One region of the Streptomyces sp. NPDC051561 genome, then DNA from elsewhere that is predicted to be linked to it. Evidence: riboswitches for the same ligand, from Rfam matches in the RefSeq annotation. Region 1 holds a riboswitch; each other region holds the start of a gene.
What was found. Region 1 has a riboswitch for cobalamin ahead of ACIA73_RS31665 (cobalamin biosynthesis protein). Riboswitches for the same ligand answer to the same signal wherever they lie in the genome.
Positions count from the first base shown of each region.

Region 2: it holds a riboswitch for cobalamin, as region 1 does, so the genes downstream of both, ACIA73_RS33550 (ABC transporter substrate-binding protein) here and ACIA73_RS31665 (cobalamin biosynthesis protein) in region 1, are expected to answer to the same signal.
Region 3: it holds a riboswitch for cobalamin, as region 1 does, so the genes downstream of both, ACIA73_RS05675 (ribonucleoside-diphosphate reductase subunit alpha) here and ACIA73_RS31665 (cobalamin biosynthesis protein) in region 1, are expected to answer to the same signal.
Region 4: it holds a riboswitch for cobalamin, as region 1 does, so the genes downstream of both, metE (5-methyltetrahydropteroyltriglutamate--homocysteine S-methyltransferase) here and ACIA73_RS31665 (cobalamin biosynthesis protein) in region 1, are expected to answer to the same signal.

Region 1 covers NZ_JBITDM010000019.1:82,443-87,907, forward strand. The annotation lists gene ACIA73_RS31645 (anion permease) at 1-472, shown strand, start outside; gene ACIA73_RS31650 (hypothetical protein) at 499-720, shown strand; gene ACIA73_RS31655 (hypothetical protein) at 813-995, opposite strand; gene ACIA73_RS31660 (DUF397 domain-containing protein) at 1,021-1,293, opposite strand; cobalamin riboswitch at 1,560-1,706, shown strand; gene ACIA73_RS31665 (cobalamin biosynthesis protein) at 1,742-2,740, shown strand; gene ACIA73_RS31670 (cobyric acid synthase) at 2,737-4,314, shown strand; gene ACIA73_RS31675 (putative cobaltochelatase) at 4,367-5,465, shown strand, end outside.
Region 2 covers NZ_JBITDM010000022.1:27,978-33,442, reverse strand. The annotation lists gene ACIA73_RS33565 (DUF2017 domain-containing protein) at 1-339, shown strand, start outside; gene ACIA73_RS33560 (amino acid permease) at 761-2,227, shown strand; gene ACIA73_RS33555 (Mov34/MPN/PAD-1 family protein) at 2,312-2,731, shown strand; cobalamin riboswitch at 2,815-2,940, shown strand; gene ACIA73_RS33550 (ABC transporter substrate-binding protein) at 2,979-3,965, shown strand; gene ACIA73_RS33545 (FecCD family ABC transporter permease) at 3,979-5,025, shown strand; gene ACIA73_RS33540 (ABC transporter ATP-binding protein) at 5,022-5,465, shown strand, end outside.
Region 3 covers NZ_JBITDM010000002.1:296,143-301,607, forward strand. The annotation lists gene ACIA73_RS05660 (carbon starvation CstA family protein) at 1-973, shown strand, start outside; gene ACIA73_RS05665 (YbdD/YjiX family protein) at 976-1,176, shown strand; gene ACIA73_RS05670 (GNAT family N-acetyltransferase) at 1,276-1,776, shown strand; cobalamin riboswitch at 1,843-1,976, shown strand; gene ACIA73_RS05675 (ribonucleoside-diphosphate reductase subunit alpha) at 2,120-4,522, shown strand; gene ACIA73_RS05680 (ribonucleotide-diphosphate reductase subunit beta) at 4,522-5,465, shown strand, end outside.
Region 4 covers NZ_JBITDM010000012.1:170,120-175,584, forward strand. The annotation lists gene ACIA73_RS25465 (MMPL family transporter) at 1-333, shown strand, start outside; gene ACIA73_RS25470 (DUF6479 family protein) at 411-656, shown strand; gene ACIA73_RS25475 (LysR family transcriptional regulator) at 775-1,767, opposite strand; gene ACIA73_RS25480 (hypothetical protein) at 1,862-2,041, shown strand; gene ACIA73_RS25485 (SAM-dependent methyltransferase) at 2,126-2,551, shown strand; cobalamin riboswitch at 2,642-2,865, shown strand; gene metE (5-methyltetrahydropteroyltriglutamate--homocysteine S-methyltransferase) at 3,027-5,345, shown strand.

The DNA of each region.
Region 1 (5,465 bases):
CGTCATCCTGGCCTCCTCGCACCTCGGCTTCTCGCTCTCCACCACCCAGGTCTGCTCCGGCTCCGTGATGGGCGCGGGCCTCGGCCGCAAGGGCGGCGTGGTCCGCTGGTCGACCGCGACCCGGATGTTCGTCGCCTGGGGTCTGACGCTGCCGGCCGCCGGTCTGGTGGCCGCCGCCGCCGAGTTCCTCACCGGGCAGGGCGCGTGGGGCGTCACCGCCACCGCGATCCTGCTGGTCGCGGGCTCCGCCGTGATCTGGACGCTGTCCCGCCGCAAGCCGGTCACCGCCGACGACCTCGACTCGACGCGGAGCGCCGGCACGCCCGACGAGCCCGCCGGCGTCGTCACCACCGCCATCGCGGCCGTTGCCGTGCCCCCGGCCGGTGTCCTGACCACCGACGACATAAAGGCCACCCTCCACTCCCCCACCGGGACCTCCGCCGAACCGGCCCGCCCGGCCGCCTCGGTCTGAGCAGCCAGGACTAGGAAGACGACGACATGAACATCGACTGGGCAGCTCTCGGCACCGTCTTCGGTGTCAGCCTCGTGGCCACCGTCGCCCTGGTGGGCCTGTTCACCCTCGGCATCGTGGGCCTCTCCAAGCAGGAGACGGCCGCCGCTTCCGGCGGCTCCGCGACCATGGCGCGCACCGGCGCGTACGCCTGCTTCGCACTGTGCGCGGCGGCGGTGACGTACGGGATCTACCTGATCGTCGCCTGACCCCGCACGTCCCGGCGGCCTCACAGAGCCCCGGGGTGCAACGGCTCCTCCGCCGTTGCACCCCGGGGCTCTCATCTTTGCGAGGTCTACGCCTAAGAGCGACACTCGGCCCACACCAGCAGGCGCGGTCCGGCCTCGTCGACGAGCAACGAGGTCACGCCGCCCACCAGCGTCACCAGCGCACCGCTGACGGCGCAGTACGTCACCCGGACCAGTACTCCGGGAAGCGGCTGCCGGCCCTCGCCCGCCACTCGTCCTTGCGCCCGGTCCCCCATCAGCCCCGCCTCCCGGCCTTCCGCGTCATTGCGGAAGGCATCGTTCCCCTCCTATGTCCCCTGACACGACCGCTGCGAGAAATCCGCACCAGGGTTGTCGTGACACAAGGAAGTCCCCCTCCTCCAGCCGCTGGGAGTCGCGCACTCTCACCCCCTCGGGGCGATAGGCCACTTCCACGCATTCACCGCCGTTGGAGGTGTAACTGCTCTTGAACCAGCGCCACTCGGGCAGGTCCCCATGGGCCACTCCGACCTCCTCCTGCACGAGAGCCGACTCACCGAGGCACCGACTGCCCACCTTTGCACCGTAGCGCCGCGCCGCACACGGGCGCAGGGTGCCGACGAGACCGGCCGCACCGGGTCGAATCCCGGTGGCAATCGCCCATCGCCGTTCCGTGCCGCTCTCCGGTTGTCGTGTTCCAGTCCAGAGAGGCCGAATAGTGACGCCTAGGCCTCTTCCGGCCCGTATCGGCCGGTCGGAGCGTCGATTCGGAGCAGACGTCGCCGCACCTCCCCGCGCCCCGGGCCGCGGAGCACTCCCGCAGGTCAACCCCAGGTTGACTGGTGTTCGCGGGGCGTGGTGGACTGCCCGAGCCAATACGGCGGCATGGAGAGGAAGCCGGTGCGAATCCGGCGCGGTCCCGCCACTGTCACGTGCGATGTTTCCCGTCGTCACGAAGCCAGGAACTCACCTCCGCTCGTCACGTCGAACCAGGGCGCGGACCCTGAGTTAAGGACACTTCGCCATGCCCGGCTGCGGTCCACGCGGTTCAGCTGTTCTGCCTGCCCAGGTCTTCGCGTACGGCGCGACCGCCGGACTCCTCGGCGACCTGTTGCTCGGCGACCCCCGACACGGCCACCCCGTCGCCGCTTTCGGACGGACCGCCGGTGCCGTCGAGCGGGTCCTGTGGCGCGACCACCGTGGGTGGGGCGCACTGCACACCCTCGTCTGTGCCGGTGGCGCCGCCGGTGCCGCCGCCCTGGCCGCGCGCGCCGTACGCCGTTCACCCGTCGCCTCCGTCGCGCTGACCGCCGCCGTCACCTGGTCGGTCGTCGGGGGTACGTCGCTGGGGCGCGAGGCCCACGCGCTCGGCGGGGCGCTCGCCGCCGGTGACCTGGAGGTGGCCCGGGAGCGGCTGCCGCATCTGTGCGGGCGGGACCCGCAGTCGCTGGACGGGCAGCAGATGGCGCGTGCGGTGGTGGAGTCGGTCGCCGAGAACACCTCGGACGCGGTGGTGGGCGCGCTGGTGTGGGGGGCGATCGGGGGTGTGCCGGGGCTGGTGGCGTTCCGGGCGGTGAACACACTGGACGCGATGGTCGGGCACAGGTCGGCGCGGTACCGGCGCTACGGGTGGGCCTCGGCCCGGCTGGACGATGTGGCGGGGTGGCCGGGGGCCCGGCTGACGGCGGCGCTCGCGGTGCTGGCCGGGGACGACACGCGGGGTGCGGTGCGGGCGTGGCGGGCGGACGCCGCCGCGCATCCGAGCCCCAACGCGGGTCCGGTCGAGGCGTCGTTCGCGGGGGCGCTCGGGGTGCGGCTGGGCGGAACGCTGTCGTACGCCGGGCGGGTGGAGCACCGGGCGGTGCTCAACGGTGAGTCGGGCCGCCCGGTCGAGGTGGCGGACATCGAGCGTGCGGTGCGGTTGTCGCGCCGGGTGAATCTGCTGGCGCTGGCCGTGTGTGCGGCCGGACGTCTGGCCGTCGGGCGGGCAGCCCGTGGCCGTACGAAGGGAACGAAGTCATGAGCGGTGGCGGGCTGTTGGTCGCGGGGACCACCTCGGACGCGGGCAAGAGCGTCGTCACGGCGGGGATCTGCCGGTGGCTGGTGCGCCAGGGGGTGAAGGTCGCCCCGTTCAAGGCGCAGAACATGTCGCTGAACTCGTTCGTGACGAGGGAGGGGGCGGAGATCGGGCGGGCCCAGGCGATGCAGGCGCAGGCGGCCCGGGTGGAGCCGACGGCGCTGATGAACCCGGTGCTGCTCAAGCCGGGCAGCGACAGATCCAGCCAGGTGGTGCTGCTGGGCAGGCCGGTGGGCGAGATGAGCGCGCGGGGCTTCTTCGGGACGGCGGGCAGTCCCGGGAGCGTGCGGGAGTTCGCCGGAGGGCATCGCGAGGCGCTGCTCGGCACGGTCACCGAGTGCCTGGCGGAGTTGCGCGGCCAGTACGACGCGGTGATCTGCGAGGGGGCCGGGAGCCCGGCGGAGATCAATCTGCGGCGCACCGACATCGTGAACATGGGGATCGCGCGGGCCGCCGACTTCCCGGTGGTGGTGGTCGGGGACATCGACCGGGGCGGGGTCTTCGCGTCGTTCTTCGGTACGACGGCACTGCTCGCCCGGGAGGACCAGCGGCTGGTCGCCGGGTACCTGGTGAACAAGTTCCGGGGTGATGTGTCGCTGCTGGAGCCCGGGCTGGACATGCTGGAGGGCCTCACCGGGCGGCGGACCTACGGGGTGCTGCCCTTCGCGCACGGGCTCGGCATCGACGAGGAGGACGGGCTGCGGGTCTCGTTGCGGGGCGCGGTCCGGGAGTCGGTGGTGGCGCCGCCGGTCGGCGAGGACGTGCTGCGGGTGGCGGTGTGCGCGGTGCCGCTGATGTCGAACTTCACCGATGTGGACGCGCTGGCCGCCGAGCCCGGGGTGGTGGTGCGGTTCGTGGACCGTGCCGAGGAGTTGGCGGACGCGGACCTGGTGGTGGTGCCGGGAACCCGGGGCACGGTGCGGGCGTTGGAATGGCTGAGGGAACGGGGGCTCGCCGAGGCGCTGACGCGGCGGGCCGCCGAGGGGCTGCCGGTGCTGGGGATCTGTGGTGGGTTCCAGCTGCTGGGCGAGCGGATCGAGGACGAGGTCGAGTCGCGGGCCGGGACGGTGGACGGTCTCGGTCTGCTGCCGGTGCGGGTGCGGTTCGCGCGCGAGAAGACCTTGGCGCGCCCCGTGGGTGAGGCGCTGGGCGAGGCCGTGGCGGGATACGAGATCCATCACGGTGTCGCGGAAGTGCTCGGCGGGGATCAGTTCATCTCTGACGGCAAGGGATACAGCCTGGACGGCTGCCGGGTGGGGTCGGTGTGGGGGACGCACTGGCACGGGTCGCTGGAGAGCGACGCGTTCCGGCGGGCGTTCCTGCGGGAGGTCGCGGCGGCTGCCGGCCGTCGCTTCGTACCCGCGCCCGACACCAGCTTCGAGACGTTGCGCGAGGAGCAGTTGGACAAGCTGGGCGACCTGATCGAGCAGCACGCCGACACCGACGCGCTCTGGCGGCTGATCGAGTCCGGCGTGCCGGCCGGGCTGCCGTTCGTACCGCCCGGGGCTCCGCAGTCATGAGCCACCCCACCCCCACCACCCGACGTCACTCCGCCCTCGCCATGGAGGTTTCATGAGTACGCCCTTCCCCTTTACCGCGATCGTCGGGCAGGACGACCTGCGGCTCGCGCTGCTGCTGAACGCCGTGTCGCCCGCCGTGGGCGGTGTGCTCGTCCGGGGTGAGAAGGGAACCGCGAAGTCCACCGCCGTGCGGGCACTCGCCGCGCTGATGCCAGAGGTGCCGGTGGTGCGGGAGTGCCGGTTCTCCTGTGATCCCGCGGCGCCCGACCCGGCGTGTCCCGACGGTCCGCACACCGCGGTGGCGGGCGTGTCGCGCGAGGCGCGGATGGTGGAGCTGCCGGTCGGCGCCTCCGAGGACCGCCTCGTCGGGGCGCTCGACATCGAGCGGGCGCTGAGCGAGGGCGTGAAGGCCTTCGAGCCGGGGCTGCTGGCCGACGCGCACCGGGGGATTCTCTACGTCGACGAGGTCAATCTCCTCCACGACCACCTGGTGGACCTCCTCCTGGACGCCGCCGCCATGGGCGCGTCGTACGTCGAGCGCGAGGGCGTCTCGGTGCGGCACGCCGCGCGCTTCCTGCTGGTCGGCACGATGAACCCGGAAGAGGGCGAGCTGCGGCCGCAGTTGCTCGACCGATTCGGCCTGACCGTCGAGGTGGCGGCCTCGCGGGACACCGATCTGCGGGTGGAGGTCGTACGGCGGCGGCTCGCGTACGACGACGACCCGGCCGCCTTCGCCGCGAAGTGGGCGGGCGCGGAGAGCGACCTGCGCGAGCGCATCGCGGCCGCCCGCGCCCTGCTCCCCCAGGTCCGCCTCGGTGACGACGCGCTCAGGCAGATCGCGGCGACCTGCGCGGCCTTCGAGGTCGACGGGATGCGGGCCGACATCGTGATGGCGCGCACGGCGACGGCGCTGGCCGCGTGGGCCGGGCGTACGGACGTACAGGAGGAGGATGTACGTCAGGCCGCGCTGCTCGCACTTCCGCACCGGCGGCGGCGCAATCCGTTCGACGCGCCGGGGCTGGACGAGGACAAGCTGGACGACACCCTGTCCGAGAACAGCCCGTCGGGCGAGGGTGACGAGGACCCGGAACCGGACGGTCCTGACGACGACGGCGGCCCCGACGGCGGGGGCCCCGGCGGCGGGCCGCAGC
Region 2 (5,465 bases), on a different contig from region 1:
GCCGCCTCCTCCGAGTTCCGCCGCTTCACCGAGAACGACCTGCGCACCCGCAAGCGCGAGGACGCCCTGTCCGTGGTGCGGAACCTGGACGCGCTGGCCGCCGCCGCGGACGACGAGCCCGGCCTCGTACTCAAGCTCCTGCCCGACGAGTCCCGGCGCTGGCTCGGCACCCTCAACGACCTCCGGCTGACCATCGCCTCCCGGCTGGACATCACCGAGGACGACGAGAGCGAACTGCTGTACGCGCTCCCCGACGAGGACCCGCGCAAGCCGATGGTGATGGCGTATCTGTGGCTGGGCGGGTTGCAGGAGACCTTGGTCGAGACCTTGCTGCCGTAGCCGAAGCGGCCTTGGCGCGGTGTTCCGGCGCCGGTGCTTCCAGGAGTCCGACAGATCCCGCAATATCAATCCGTGAAACGTAAGTGTTCGCTCAGCGGACGCTCAAATCCGAATAACGATCGGGTCACCTCCCCTGTGTGCTTTGCCGCCGCAGGGGAGTTTTGTCTGCTTTTCCCTGTGCAATAGGGCACAAAGTGTCATCTCGATCATCGGTTTCGGCGTGATAGATCTGCACGACCACCACGGACGCCACCCCTGTCCGTGAGGGCGCTGACGCCGGCGGATCGCCGGTATGCACTCCCAATCCGGGGGCAGTAAAGCCCCTCAATGGATCGTCACCGTCGATCCGAGCCGCGAGCCGCGTTCCTCATCGGAGCGTGGTGTTGTCCGGCCGGGTCGGCACGGAGAAAGGCGCAACACCATGACCTCAGCGCAGGTCGATCAGCAACACGACAGCAGCGGGGCGATTGGCGCCGAAGGCACATCGTCCGGCGAAGGCGAGAACGAGGGCTACCAGCGAGGCCTCGGAGCCCGCCAGATCCAGATGATCGCCATCGGCGGCGCCATCGGCACGGGCCTCTTCCTCGGCGCGGGCAAGAGCATCTCCAAGGCCGGTCCCAGCATCATCTTGGCGTACGCCATCGCGGGTCTGGTCATCTTCTTCATCATGCGGGCGCTCGGCGAGCTGCTGATGTACCGCCCGGTCTCCGGTTCCTTCTCGGAGTACGCCCGTGAGTTCCTCGGCCCGTTCTTCGGGTTCGTGACCGGCTGGACGTACTGGCTCTTCTGGGTCGTCACCGGCATCACCGAGGTCACCGCGGCCTCCAAGTACATGCAGTACTGGACGAAGGACGCGACGGGACTGATCAACCAGCCCCAGTGGGTCTACGCCCTGATCTTCACCGTCGTCCTCTTCGCCGCCAACCTGATCTCCGTGAAGCTCTTCGGCGAGCTGGAGTTCTGGTTCTCGATGGTCAAGGTGACCGCCATCATCGGCATGATCCTGATCTGCGCCGGCATCCTGACGGTCGGCTTCTCGGACGCCGGCGACACCGCCTCCGTCTCGCTCCTGTGGTCCGAGGGCGGGTTCTTCCCCAACGGCATCGGCTCCACCCTGATGACCCTCCAGATGGTCATGTTCGCCTTCCTCGCCGTGGAGCTGGTCGGCGTCACCGCGGGTGAGTCCAAGGACCCGAAGACGGTCCTGCCCAAGGCGATCAACACCGTTCCGTGGCGCATCGCCGTCTTCTACGTCGGCGCGCTGATCATGATCCTCTCGGTGGTCCCCTGGACCCACTTCCAGCCCGGCATCTCCCCGTTCGTGGCCGCCTTCGAGAAGATGGGCCTGGGCGTCGGCGCCGCGATCGTCAACTTCGTGGTGCTCACCGCCGCCCTCTCCTCCTGCAACTCCGGCATGTACTCCACCGGCCGGATGCTGCGCGACCTCGCCCTCAACGGGCAGGCCCCGAAAGTCTTCACCAAGCTGACGGCGCGCGGGCTGCCGCTCATCGGTACGTCCTTCTCCGCCGCCCTGATGCTGGTCGGCGTCTGGATCAACTACCAGTGGCCGGGCAAGGCGTTCGACTACGTCGTCGCCTTCGCCACCATCTCCGGCATGTGGGCCTGGATCATGATCCTCTGCTCGCAGATCAAGTACCGCCGGATGTCCGACGCGGGCCTGCTGCCCAAGTCGACCTTCCGTGCCCCGGGCTCCCCGTGGACCAGCTGGTTCGCGCTGGCCTTCATCTTCATGGTCATCGTGCTGATGGGCCTCGACGAGGAGGGGCGCATCTCCCTCCTCGGAGCGCCCGTCTGGGCCCTGCTGCTCGGTGTCTCGTACCTGGTCATGAAGGCACGCGACCCCGAGAAGTTCGCCGCCCGCAAGTAGCAGCCGAGACTCTGCGTCTCACCATCCGGTCCCGTCCGTACCACTCCTCGGTACAGGCGGGACCGTTTGCATATCCTGGCGCCCATGCTGACCATTTCCCGCACCCTGCACGACCACATCGTCGCCCACGCGCGCGCCGACCACCCCGACGAGGCGTGCGGCATGGTCGCGGGCCCGGAGGGCACCGGCCGCCCCGAACGCTTCATCCCCATGCTGAACGCCGCCCGCTCGCCCACCTTCTACGAGTTCGACTCCGGCGACCTCCTCAAGCTCTACCGCGACCTCGACGACCGCGACGAGGAACCCGTCATCGTCTACCACTCCCACACCGCCACCGAGGCCTATCCCTCCCGCACCGACGTCACCTACGCCAACGAACCCGGCGCCCATTACGTCCTGGTCTCCACGGCCGACACCGACGGCCTCGGCGACTTCCAGTTCCGCTCCTACCGGATCGTCGACGGCGTCATCACGGAGGAAGAGGTCGAGGTGGTGGAGGGCTGACGGCGAACCCCGCCGCGTACCCCCCGGCCCGATCACCACGCACGCCCCGGGGCCCGGTCGCCCGCCGCCCGCGTCCCGGGTGAGAGACTGTGCCCCGACCAGGGCCGCAGGACCCAGGAAGCCGGTGTGAATCCGGCGCGGTCCCGCCACTGTGACCAGGCCCTTCGGGGCCCGGGAGCCAGGAACTGACCTGTTGCCCTCCATCCGGTAAAGGGGACGTGGAAATCCCCCAAGGAGGCACCTCCGCATGTCCTGGCGTACCCGTACCCAGATGGCTCTCATAGCCGCCGTCGCGCTCCCGCTCACCGCGTGCGGCATGACCACCACCCCCACCCCGGACGCCAGGGCCGCGCCCGCCGCCGGATTCCCGTACACCGTCGAGAACTGCGGCGTGAGGACCACCTTCACCAAGCCCCCGGCCCGCGCGCTGGCGATGAACCAGCACGCGACGGAGGTCCTGCTGGAACTGGGCCTCGCGAAGTCCATCACCGGCACCGCCTACCTGGACGACAAGGTCCTGCCGAAGTACGCCGCCGAGTACGGCAGGATCCCCGTCGTCGCCAAGGAGTACCCGGCCAAGGAGAAGCTCCTGGCCGCCAACCCCGACTTCGTGTACGGCGGTTACGCCTCCGCCTTCGACCCCAAGCAGGGCCGCGGCAGGGAGGACCTGAAGAAGTCGGGGATCGAGTCGCGGCTGAACATCGAGTACTGCACCAAGGGCAGCAGCGCGATCGACGACATCTACCGCGAAGTGGCCGAGACGGGACGGACGTTCGGGGTCGGGGCGCGCGCCGACACGTGGGTGGCGGACGCGAAGAAGACCATCGCGGACACCGAGAAGCAGCTCAAGGGCGTCAAGCCGGTCAGCGTCTTCGCGTACGACAGCGGCGACAAGACCGCATCGACCGCCGGCGGCAAGGGCATCGCCAACGAGATGATCACCCGTGCGGGTGGGAAGAACGTGATGGCGGACGTGCCGAAGTCGTTCACGGACGCGTCCTGGGAGCAGGTCGTCACGCGCAACCCCGAGGTCATCATGATCATCGACTACGGGTCGACGACCGTGGAACAGAAGAAGAAGCGGCTGCTCGACGACCCGGTCCTCAAGGACGTCCCGGCGATCAGGAACAAGAGGTTCGCGGTGATGCCGCTCTCCGAGCTGGTGGTCGGCGTGCGGGCGCCCGCCGCGATCGAGAGGCTGGCCCTTCAGCTGCACCCCGAGCTGAAGAAGTAGGGCGAAGAAGAAGGTGAGTTGCAAGACGCCGCCCGCCAAGGGCCCGCTCCGCTACACCCTGGTGCTCGGCGTCCTCGCCGCTGTCCTCGCGGCGGCGATGGTCGCCGGGCTGGCGCTCGGGCAGGTCCGGATACCCGCCGCGCAGGTGCTGGACATCGTCACCGGGGGAGCCGAACCGAGCCCGTTCCGCACGATCGTCCTCGACGTGCGGATGCCGCGCGTACTGCTGGGGGCGGTCGTCGGAGCGGGCCTCGCAGTGATCGGCACCGTGCTCCAGGCACTGGTGCGCAACCCGCTCGCCGACCCGTACCTGCTGGGCATCTCCTCCGGCGCCTCCGCCGGAGTGGTGCTCGTCATCGTCTTCGGGATCGGCAGCGGCATGGGGATCTCGACCGCCGTGACCATGCCCGCGGGGGCGTTCGCGGGCTCACTGCTCGCGCTCGTGCTGGTCTACAGCCTCGCCCGGCGCGGCGGGCAGATGACCGGAACCCGCCTGGTCCTGGCGGGAGTCGCGGTGGCGTACATCCTCTCCGCGCTGACCAGCCTCCTGATGGTCACCTCCGCCCGGCGGGAGCACTTCCAGGAGGCCATGTACTGGTCGCTGGGCGGGCTGGGGTCGGCGCGCTGGGACATGCTGATGCTGCCCGCGGTGGTGCTGGCGGCGGGCACGGCACTGCTGATCGCGCTCGCCAGGCCGCTGGACCTGATGCTGGTGGGGGAGGAGGGCGCGACCGTCCTCGGCCTGGACACCTCCCGCTTCCGGGCCGCCGTCTTCGTGCTGACCTCGCTGGTCACCGGCGTACTGGTCTCCGTGTCCGGGGCGATCGGCTTCATCGGACTGCTGGTGCCGCACGCCGCGCGGATGCTGGTCGGCGCCTCGCACCGGACGCTGCTGCCGGTGGTGGCGCTGGGCGGCGCGGCGTTCCTGGTACTGGCCGACCTGGCCGCCCGTACCGTCGCCGAACCCCAGGACGTACCCGTCGGCGTCCTCACCGCCCTGATCGGCGGCCCGTTCTTCCTGTGGCTGCTGCGCCGCCGCCCCGAAGGAGCCCCGGCATGAGCCATCTGCGTACCGAAGGACTCTCCTACGGGGTCGAGGGCCGCCACCTCGTCGACGCCATCGACATCGAGGCCCGACCCGGCGAAACCGTCGGACTCGTCGGCCCCAACGGCAGCGGCAAGACGACCTTGCTGCGCTGCGTGTACGGCACCCTCACCCCCACCCACGGCCGCGCCCTCCTCGACGGCGAGGACCTGCACGCCATGGGCGCCAAGGCCCGCGCCCGGCGCCTGGCCACCGTCCCACAGGACGGACAGGCGGTGTTCGAACTCACCGTGCGCGAGGTCGTCGCGATGGGCCGCTCGCCGCACAAGAGGTTCTGGGAGGCGGACACCGCCGCCGACGCGCAGCTCGTACGGGAGGCCCTGGACCGGGTCGGTGTCGCCGACCTCGCCGACCGGGCCTTTCCCTCACTGTCCGGCGGCGAGCGCCAACGCGCG
Region 3 (5,465 bases), on a different contig from region 1:
CGCGCCCGCAGGTGTGGTCGGCGACACCGTGCAGGCCGCCTCACAGGCGGTCGGCAACCTCGGATTCTCCATCTCTCCCGACGCGTTGGCGCAGGCCGCCAAGGACGTCGAGGAGGCCAGCCTGCTGCACCGGACGGGAGGCGCGCCGACCTTCGCGCTCGGCCTCTCGGAGATCTTCTCGGCGGCCTTCGGCGGCGCCGCGCTCAAGGCCTTCTGGTACCACTTCGCGATCATGTTCGAGGCGCTGTTCATTCTGACGACGCTGGACGCGGGTACCCGGGTCGGCCGGTTCATGCTCCAGGACATGCTGGGCAACGTCTACAAGCCGTTCAAGAACGTCAGCTGGAAGCCGGGCGTCTGGATCGCCAGCGCCATCGTGGTCTTCGCCTGGGGCTACTTCCTCTGGGTCGGCGTGCACGACCCGCTGGGCGGCATCAACCAGCTCTTCCCGCTCTTCGGCATCGCCAACCAGCTGCTGGCCGCCGTCGCGCTCGCGGTCTGCACCACGCTGCTGATCAAGTCGGGACGTCTCAAGTACGCCTGGGTGACGGCCGTTCCGCTGCTCTGGGACGTCGCGGTGACCCTCACCGCCAGCTGGCAGAAGATCTTCTCCGCCGACCCCCGGGTGGGCTTCTTCGCCCAGCGCGACGTCTACCAGAGCGCGCTCGACAAGGGCCTCGACAAGGTCGGACTCGCCAAGAACCGCGAGCAGATGGAGACCATCGTCACCAACTCCACGGTGGACGGTGTCCTTTCGATCCTCTTCGCCGTCCTCATCGTGGTCGTCCTCTTCGAGGCCTGCCGCGCCTGCCTCAAGGCGATCCGCAACCCCGGGGGCGTCAAGGTCAGCGAGACCCCGTACGTCAAGTCGGAAATCGTCGCCCCGGCCTCCCTCTTCGCCACCAAGGAGGAGAAGGCGGAACTGGCCGCCGCCGGCGCGGACAGCCCGGCCAGGACCGGGAGTACGGTGTGAGCATGGCCCTGAGTGCACGTCGCCGCTTCTCCCAACTACGCTGGTACGTCCGCGAGTTGACCGGCGAGGCAGCGTACGACCACTATGTGGCCCACGCCCGCACCCACTCCCCCGACGCCCCGGTGATGACCCGCCGCGCCTTCGAGCGCAGCCGCACGGACGCCCGCGAGGGCGACCCCCGCGAGGGGTTCCGCTGCTGCTGACCCCTCGGCCCTTACGTACCCGCGCCACGTTGACGGCCCGGTGTCCCGCCCCTCGAAACGGGGTGGGGCACCGGGCCGTCGCCATGCACACTCCCTGCCATGGACATCCGCATCCGGGCCGCCCGGCCCACCGAATTCCCCGAAACCGGCGACCTCACCGCATCCGCCTACCTCGACGACGGCCTCCTCGGCGCCGGCGCCGAGGACCCGTACCTCCTGGTCCTGCGCGACACCCCGGCCCGCGCAGGCAAGGCCGACCTGCTGGTCGCCGTGGACACCGACGACACCCTCCTGGGCACGGTCACCTACGCCGCCCAGGGCAGTCCGCTACAGGACATCGGCCGGCCGGGGGAGGCCGAGTTCCGGATGCTGGCGGTCGCCCACCGGGCCCGCGGGCGGGGCGTCGGCGAGGCCCTGGTGCGGGAGTGCGTCGCGCGAGCGAGGGCCGAGCGGGGTGTCGTACGACTGGTGATGTCGACCCAGCCCGCCATGCTCGGGGCGCACCGGATCTATGAGCGCCTCGGCTTCACGCGCACCCCGGAACGGGACTGGGAACCGGTTCCCGGATTGAGCCTGTTGACGTACAAGATGACCCTCTGAGCCGCTTCCGCAAGGGAAGAGCCCCGGCGCGCGACACAAGATGTGGTGGGTGCATCACCCAGCACCCACCACATGTATGCTCATGGCTGCTGTCACCGCAGGGGAATCCGGTGCGAATCCGGAACTGTCCCGCAACGGTATGCCTTGTGCACATTTGCGCACGCCGAGTCCGAGCACCTGCCGACAGCCCGTCCGGTTCGACCGATCCGGACACCGATTCGTCCGGGCCTCGCGGTAGGGCCAGTGGACGCAAGGCGACGTACGCCCGTTTCCGGGCCGGCGTGCGCCCGTGCGCCCCTTCCTCCCGCCGCAGGCACGGCGCCGAGCGAGGGAGAGCCCCCACGTGACCATCGCGCCAGTCGACCCGGCCATCGCCGAGCAGCGTACGGACCACCAGGACCAGCAGGACGCCCCCGGCACCGCCCTCCTGCGCACCCTGACCGACCTGACCGCCGACCTGCCCGACACCGACCCCGGCCGGGTCGCCGCCGCCGCCCTCCGTGGGCGCCACGCGGGCTCGGACGCCGCCGAACTCCGGGAGCTCGCCACCGAGTCCGCCGCAGGTCTCATCTCCGAGGACCCGGCCTACTCGCGACTGGCCGCCCGCCTCCTCACCCGTACGATCCGGGACGAGGCCGCCACCCAGGGTGTGCACTCCTTCTCCGGCTCCGTCGCCGTCGGCCACCGCGAAGGGCTCATCGCGGACCGTACGGCCGGCTTCGTCAGCAAGCACGCGGCGGCCCTCGACGCACTGATCGACCTGGAGGGCGACGACCGCTTCGAGTACTTCGGCCTGCGCACCGTCTACAGCCGCTACCTGCTGCGCCACCCGATCACCCGCCAGGTCGTCGAGACCCCGCAGCACTTCATGCTGCGGGTGGCCTCCGGCCTCGCGCAGGACGACAGCGAGCGGGCTCTCGCCGAGGTCGCCTCCCTCTACCGGCTGATGAGCCGGCTGGACTACCTCCCGTCCTCGCCGACGCTCTTCAACTCCGGCACCCGCCACCCGCAGATGTCGTCCTGCTACCTCCTCGACTCCCCCGTCGACGAGCTGGACTCCATCTACGACCGCTACCACCAGGTGGCCCGCCTCTCCAAGCACGCCGGCGGCATCGGCCTCTCGTACTCCCGCATCCGCGCCCGCGGCTCCCTGATCCGGGGCACCAACGGGCACTCCAACGGCATCGTCCCGTTCCTGAAGACCCTCGACGCCTCCGTGGCCGCCGTGAACCAGGGCGGCCGGCGCAAGGGTGCCGCCGCCGTCTACCTGGAGACCTGGCACGCGGACATCGAGGAGTTCCTGGAGCTCCGCGACAACACCGGCGAGGACGCCCGCCGTACGCACAACCTGAACCTCGCGCACTGGATCCCCGACGAGTTCATGCGCCGGGTCGACCAGGACGGCCCGTGGTCCCTCTTCTCCCCCGCCGACGTGCCCGAGCTGGTCGACCTGTGGGGCGACGAGTTCGACGCCGCGTACCGCAAGGCGGAGGCGGCGGGCCTGGCCCGCAGGACCATTTCCGCCCGGGAGCTCTACGGCCGCATGATGCGCACCCTCGCGCAGACCGGCAACGGCTGGATGACCTTCAAGGACGCCTCCAACCGCACCGCCAACCAGACGGCGGAGCCGGGCCACACGGTCCACTCCTCCAACCTCTGCACCGAGATCCTCGAAGTGACCAACGACGGCGAGACCGCCGTCTGCAACCTCGGCTCGGTCAACATGGGCGCCTTCGTCCTCCCCGCCACCCGCGACATCGACTGGGAGCGGCTGGACGAGACCGTCCGCACCGCCGTCACCTTCCTGGACCGGGTGGTGGACATCAACTTCTACCCGACCGAGCAGGCCGCCACCTCCAACTCCAAGTGGCGCCCGGTGGGCCTCGGCGCGATGGGCCTCCAGGACGTCTTCTTCCAGCTGAAGATGCCGTTCGACTCCCCCGAGGCGGCCGCCCTCTCCACCCGTATCGCCGAGCGGATCATGCTCGCCGCGTACGAGGCGTCCTGCGACCTCGCCGAGCGCTCCGGCCCGCTCCCGGCCTGGGAGAAGACCCGCACCGCCCGTGGCGTACTGCACCCCGACCACTACGGTGTCGAGGTCAACTGGCCGGAGCGCTGGGAAGCCCTCCGCGCCCGTATCGCACGCACCGGCATGCGCAACTCGCTGCTGCTCGCCATCGCCCCCACCGCCACCATCGCGTCCATCGCCGGTGTCTACGAGTGCATCGAGCCGCAGGTCTCCAACCTCTTCAAGCGCGAGACCCTCTCCGGCGAGTTCCTCCAGGTCAACTCCTATCTGGTCAACGACCTGAAGGCGCTCGGCGTCTGGGACGCCCAGACCCGCGAGGCACTGCGCGAGGCCTCCGGCTCGGTCCAGGGCTTCAACTGGATCCCCGCCGAGGTCCGCGACCTCTACCGCACCGCCTGGGAGATCCCGCAGCGCGGCCTGATCGACATGGCCGCCGCCCGCACCCCGTACCTCGACCAGTCCCAGTCCCTCAACCTCTTCCTGGAAACGCCCACCATCGGCAAGCTCAGCTCGATGTACGCGTACGCCTGGAAGAAGGGGCTGAAGACGACGTACTACCTGCGCTCCCGCCCGGCCACCCGGATCGCCCGCGCGGCCGGCTCGCAGACGGCGGCAGTCTCCGCTCCCGCCCCCACCCTCCCCGTTCAGCAGGCGACAGACGCCGAAGCGCTCGCCTGCTCCCTGGAAAACCCCGAGTCCTGCGAGGCCTGCCAGTAATGTCCACTCCCCCCGTCAAGAACCTGCTCGACCCGGGCTTCGAGCTGACCCTCCGCCCCATGCGCTACCCCGACTTCTACGAGCGCTACCGGGACGCGATCAAGAACACCTGGACCGTCGAGGAGGTCGACCTCCACTCGGACGTCGCCGACCTCGCCAAGCTCACCCCGGGTGAACAGCACATGATCGGCCGTCTGGTCGCGTTCTTCGCGACCGGCGACTCGATCGTCTCCAACAACCTGGTGCTGACCCTCTACAAGCACATCAACTCCCCCGAGGCGCGGCTGTACCTGTCGCGGCAGCTCTTCGAGGAGGCCGTGCACGTCCAGTTCTATCTGACCCTCCTGGACACCTACCTCCCCAACCCGGAGGACCGCGCGGCCGCCTTCGACGCGGTCGAGGAGATCCCCTCGATCCGCGAGAAGGCCCAGTTCTGCTTCAAGTGGATGGACTCGGTCGAGAAGATCGACCGCCTGGAGTCGAAGGCCGACCGCCGCCGCTTCCTGCTCAACCTGATCTGCTTCGCGGCGTGCATCGAGGGCCTGTTCTTCTACGGTGCCTTCGCGTACGTGTACTGGTTCCGCAGCCGGGGTCTGCTGCACGGGCTGGCGACGGGGACGAACTGGGTTTTCCGGGACGAAACGATGCACATGAACTTCGCGTTCGAGGTCGTGGACACCGTCCGCAAGGAGGAGCCCGAGCTCTTCGACGACGAGCTGCAGCAGCAGGTCACCGACATGCTGAAGGAAGCCGTCGCCGCCGAGCTGCAGTTCGGGCGTGACCTGTGCGGCGAGGGTCTGCCGGGCATGAACACCGAGTCCATGCGCGAGTACCTGGAGTGCGTCGCCGACCAGCGCCTGGAGCGCCTCGGCTTCCCGAAGGTGTACGGCTCCTCCAACCCCTTCTCCTTCATGGAGCTCCAGGGCGTCCAGGAACTGACGAA
Region 4 (5,465 bases), on a different contig from region 1:
TCCCTGGCGCACGGTGTCCGTGCGGGCATCCTGCGCGGGCTGACCGCCACCGGTGGGGTGATCACCTCGGCGGGGGTGGTCCTGGCGGCGACGTTCGCGGCGCTGGGTGTCATTCCGCTGGCGTTCCTGCTGCAGATCGCGTTCATCGTGGCGTTCGGCGTGCTGCTCGACACCTTGGTCGTACGTTCCCTGCTCGTACCGGCGCTGGTGCGCGACATCGGTCGCCGGGCATGGTGGCCGGGGGCACTGAGCCGCGAGCGGCCCGCGGACACGGAGCACACGGAGGCCGACCGGGCCGGGTCGCCGGACCTCGCCCAGAAGCACGAGCGCTGAGAGCCGACGGGTGCGCCATCCGGGCGACAATGGCCGGTGAGCGGGATGGGAGGCGGCCCGGGTGGTAGGCGCACGGCATGAACATTCCGCGCCGTGCAGCCCTGAGCCCACTCGCCGCAGAGGCATCCCCCGTGCTGTGGATCATGGTGGTCGGCCTCGTTGTCGCCCTCGTCCTGCTGATCGCCTTCTGGTACGGCAGCAGGCGCTCCTCCCGCCACCAGGCGAACCTCCCCCGCGATCCGCAGGCGGGCGCCGACTCCTGGCAGAAGCCGGAGGATTCGACCCATCCGCATGACGGCGACGACAACGGCTCCACCCGCTGACCGCCACTCACCGCACCATCGGGGCGGGGGCCCCGCCCCCCCCCGGGGGGGCCCCCCCCCCCCCGGGGGGGGCGGCGCCCCCTTCCGGCCGGGTCGGCCGGGTGGATGGCCGGGTAGGTCAGCTGCTGGTCGTCGGGGGCGGTGTCCGCGCGGGGGCCATCACCGCTTCGTCCTCCTGGGGAAGCCAGGTGTGCGGCGGCCGTACGAGCCACCGGTGCTCCCGCGCGAGGCTGCGGGCGGTGGCCGCGAGGGCCTGGAGGGCGGGATGGTGCAGTCCCTTGCGCCAGACGAGCGAGACGGGCGAGAGGGGGGCGGGGTCGCTGAGCGGCCGCAGCACCATGCCGGGCACCTCGACGAATTCGGTGTTGGCCAGAACCCACCAGCCCCGCTTGCGTACGACCCGGATGAACTCCTCCGGGCCTTCGATCTGCGGGAACGGCTCGGCCGGATGGATGCCGTGTGTGGCGAACAGACGCCCGGCGAGGTCGGTCCACTCGGCGGCGTCCGGGTTCCCGGCCGCCACGTAGAGGGTCTTTCCGCGCAGCGCGTCCAGCGGGACACGGTCCTGTGCGCAGAGCGGATGGTCCTCGGGCAGCAGGACGGTCATCCGCTCGTAGCGGACCGGGCAGTGGGCGAGTTGCTCGGCCACCGCCGGAGCGAGCCCCGCGAACCGGCCGAAGGAGACATCGAGCCGGCCGTCGAGGATCTCCCTGGCCGCACCGGTGAGGCCGGTGTGGAAGCGGGCGACGAGTTCCAGCCGGGGGTAGGTGCGTCTGGTCTCCTCCAGGGCGGTGAAGCCGGTGCCGATCCGGGTGCCCACATCGACGAGCAGCGGCCGCTCGTCCCGTACCGAGACCGCGGTGTTGAAGGCGTCGTGGGCGGCGAGCACCCGGCGGGCGTGGGGCAGCAGCCGGGTGGCCTCATCGGTGAGGCGGACGTGGCGGGTGGTGCGGACGAACAACTCCGTGCCCAGCCGGCGTTCCAGGCGGCGGATGTCGCGGCTCAGCGCCTGCTGGGCGAGGTAGAGGCGGGCGGCGGCGCGGGTGAAGTGGAGTTCCTCGGCAGTGGTGACGAGGGCGCGGAGGAGCCGGGGGTCGACATCGTGGGGCACCCCGTCACCCTACGGCGATTGACAACGCAAGTGTGTGGATCAACGCGGGACAGGTGTTGGACCGGGGAGGGGGCGGCCGACGAACGTAGAGGTCATGCCTCTCCACGCCTCCCCCGCTCCCGCCGGTCCGCTGCTGTTGGCCGTGTCCGGCCAGACCCTGGTCGCCGCGGCGCCGCTCCGGCCGTCCGACACCCGTATCGACGCCGTCGCGTCCGGCGTGCGCCTTCGGCACTTGCTGGCCAAGGTGCTTCCCGGAGCACGGGCAGATTCGTGACAGCGCCGATCCAATGGCCCGCTCGAACTCCCTGACGCAACAGCACAGTTCACCCGACCCCGCTCCCCGTGGGACTCTCGGCCCATGCCGCTCTCGCGCCGCATCGCCGCATGCGTGGAGTCCCTGCCCCTCGCACCCGATATGAAGGTCCTGGAGATCGGGTGCGGTCCCGGTGCGGCGGCCCGGGCGGTGGCCGCACGCCCGGATTCCGGTCACCTCGTCGCCATCGACCGGTCGGAACGTGCCGTGACCCTGGCGGCCGCGGCCTGCGCCGAGGAGATCGCCTCCGGGCGGCCGCGGCTGCGACAGGGTGCCATCGAGACCTTCGAACCCGCCCCCGCAGAGGGGCCCTTCGACCTCGTCCTCGCCCTCCGGGTGGGCGCGCTCGACGGGCGCCACCCGGAACTCGGGCTGCGCGCCATGCCCCGTATCGCCGCCGTGCCCGCACCCGGCGGACGGCTCTTCGTCGACGGCGGCGATCCGCTGCGCGAGATCCGGCTGCCGCCCTGATGCGGTCCCGGCTGCCCATGCCCGGAGGTGGTGTCTCATTTCACGTTCCGGAATGTGAACAGCCCGGCCCGCAAGGGCCTGTTGCCCCCTACGCTGGCCGGTGCAGCTGGTTCGCACCCGTCCGCCAGGCGGGAGCGTCGTAAGAGGGAACCCGGTGGGAATCCGGGACTGCCCCGCAGCGGTGAGTGGGAACGACCGCCGTCATACGCACTGGATCCGGACGGATTTGGGAAGCGACGGCCAGTAGGTGTCTGCCGGAGGCCCGGTAGGTGCGCCCACGAGTCCGAAGACCTGCCCGCTGCCCGTACGCGACCGCTCGCGTACGGAAATTCCGGTGACCTCGTGGGCGGGTCGGCGTACCTACCAGGCGAAGGACCGTGCCCGTCGGCACGTCCGGTCCGCCCGGTTCGTCATCCCTTCGCGTCCGTGTCCCGTTGCCGGGATTCTCAGGAGTCATCTCGCGAAGGAGATTTCCGTGACACCGAAGTCCGCACCCGCGGCAGTACGCGCCACCGTGTACGGCTACCCCCGCCAGGGCCCGAACCGGGAACTGAAGAAGGCCGTCGAGGGGTACTGGAAGGGCCGGGTCACCGCCGAAGCCCTGGAGTCGACCGCGCGGGACCTGCGCCGGGCGAACTGGCAGCAGTTGGCCGAGGCCGGCGTCCATGAGGTGCCGACCGGTGACTTCTCGTACTACGACCACGTGCTGGACACCAGCGTCATGGTCGGCGCCGTCCCGGCCAGGCACCGCGCCGACGTCGATGCCGATCCGCTCGACGGCTACTTCGCCATGGCCCGCGGCAACCAGGACGTGGCGCCTCTTGAGATGACCAAGTGGTTCGACACCAACTACCACTATCTGGTGCCCGAGTTGGGCCCGGACACCGTCTTCTCGGCGGACTCGGCCAAGCAGGTCGCCGAGCTGAAGGAGGCCCTCGCGCTCGGCCACACCCCGCGCCCCGTCCTGGTCGGCCCGCTCACCTATCTCCTGCTGGCCAAGCCCGCCCCCGGCGTCGACCCGGGTTTCGAGCCGCTGACGCTGCTGGACCGGCTGCTTCCGGTGTACGCCGAGGTGCTGGGCGATCTGCGTGCGGCGGGCGCCGAGTGGGTGCAGCTGGACGAGCCCGCCCTGGTCCAGGACCGGACGCCTGCCGAACTGAACGCCACCGCCCGCGCCTACCGCGACCTCGGCGCCCTGCCGAGCCGTCCGAAGCTGCTGGTGGCCTCCTACTTCGACCGGCTGGGCGAAGCCCTCCCGGTGCTCGCCAAGGCCCCGGTGGAGGGCCTGGCCCTGGACTTCACCGAGGCCGCCGCGGCGAATCTGGCCGACCTCGCCGCCGTCGGCGGGCTGCCCGGCAAGCGGTTGGTCGCGGGCGTGGTCAACGGCCGCAACATCTGGATCAACGACTTCGAGAAGTCCCTCGCCACCCTGGGCACCCTGCTCGGCCTGGCCGACCGGATCGATGTGGCAACCTCCTGCTCGCTGCTGCACGTCCCGCTCGACACGGCCGCCGAACGGGACGTCGCACCGCAGATCCTGCGCTGGCTGGCCTTCGCCCGGCAGAAGGCCACGGAGGTCGTCACCCTCGCCCGCGGCCTGGAACGGGGCACCGGTGCGATCACCGGCGAACTCGCCGCCAACCGGGCCGACCTGGCCTCCCGCGCCCACTCCCCGATCACCCACGACCCAGCGGTACGGGAGCGGGCCACCGCCGTCACCGAGGCGGACAGCCGCCGCTCGGCACCGTACGCACAGCGGGCCGTCGCCCAGCGGGCCCGGCTGCGGCTGCCGCTCCTGCCGACCACCACCATCGGCTCCTTCCCGCAGACAGCCGAACTCCGCACGGCCCGCGCCGACCTGCGCGCCGGACGCATCAACACGGCGGGCTACGAGGAACGCATCGAGGCTGAGATCCGCGAGGTACTGGCCTTCCAGGAGAAGGCCGGGCTCGACGTCCTGGTGCACGGCGAGCCCGAACGCAACGACATGGTGCAGTACTTCGCCGAGCGGCTCACGGGCTACCTCGCCACCCGGCACGGCTGGGTCCAGTCGTACGGCACCCGTTATGTGCGCCCGCCGGTCCTGGCAGGCGACATCTCCCGGCCCGAGCCGATGACGGTGCGCTGGACGTCGTTCGCGAACTCGCTCACCGACCGCCCGGTCAAGGGGATGCTGACCGGGCCGGTGACGATGCTCGCCTGGTCGTTCGTACGGGACGACCAGCCGCTCGGCGACACCGCGCGTCAGGTCGCCCTGGCCCTGCGGGACGAGGTCAACGACCTTGAGTCGGCGGGTACTTGCGTGATCCAGGTCGACGAGCCCGCGCTGCGTGAGACCCTGCCGCTGCGCGCCGCGGGGCGCCCCGGCTACCTCGACTGGGCCACCGAGTCCTTCCGGCTGACCACCGGCGGCGTACAGCCCCGGACCCAGATCCACACCCATATGTGCTACGCCGAGTTCGGTGACATTGTGCAGGCCATCGACGATCTCGACGCCGATGTGATCAGCCTGGAGGCCGCCCGCTCCCACATGCAGGTGGCCCGCGAACTCGCCTCCCACGGTTACCCGCGCGAGGCGGGACCCGGTGTGTACGACATCCACTCCCCGCGCGTACCGTCCGCCGCCGAGGCTGCGGCGCTGCTGCGCGAGGGACTTGAGGCGATCGGGCCGCGGCGGCTGTGGGTCAATCCCGACTGCGGGCTGAAGACCCGCGGCTGGCCGGAGACGAAGGCGTCGCTGGAGAACCTGGTCGCGGCGGCTCGCACCGTCCGCGGGGAACTGCCCGCGTCCTGACCCTGGGGATCTCCGCGGATCCGGCAGGGCAGGGGTGGCAGGGCAGGAGGTGGAGGTGGCGGCAGGTGCTTCCACCCCCTGCCTCTCACCTGGGGTTCTCCTCTGAACTAAGGTGACCCT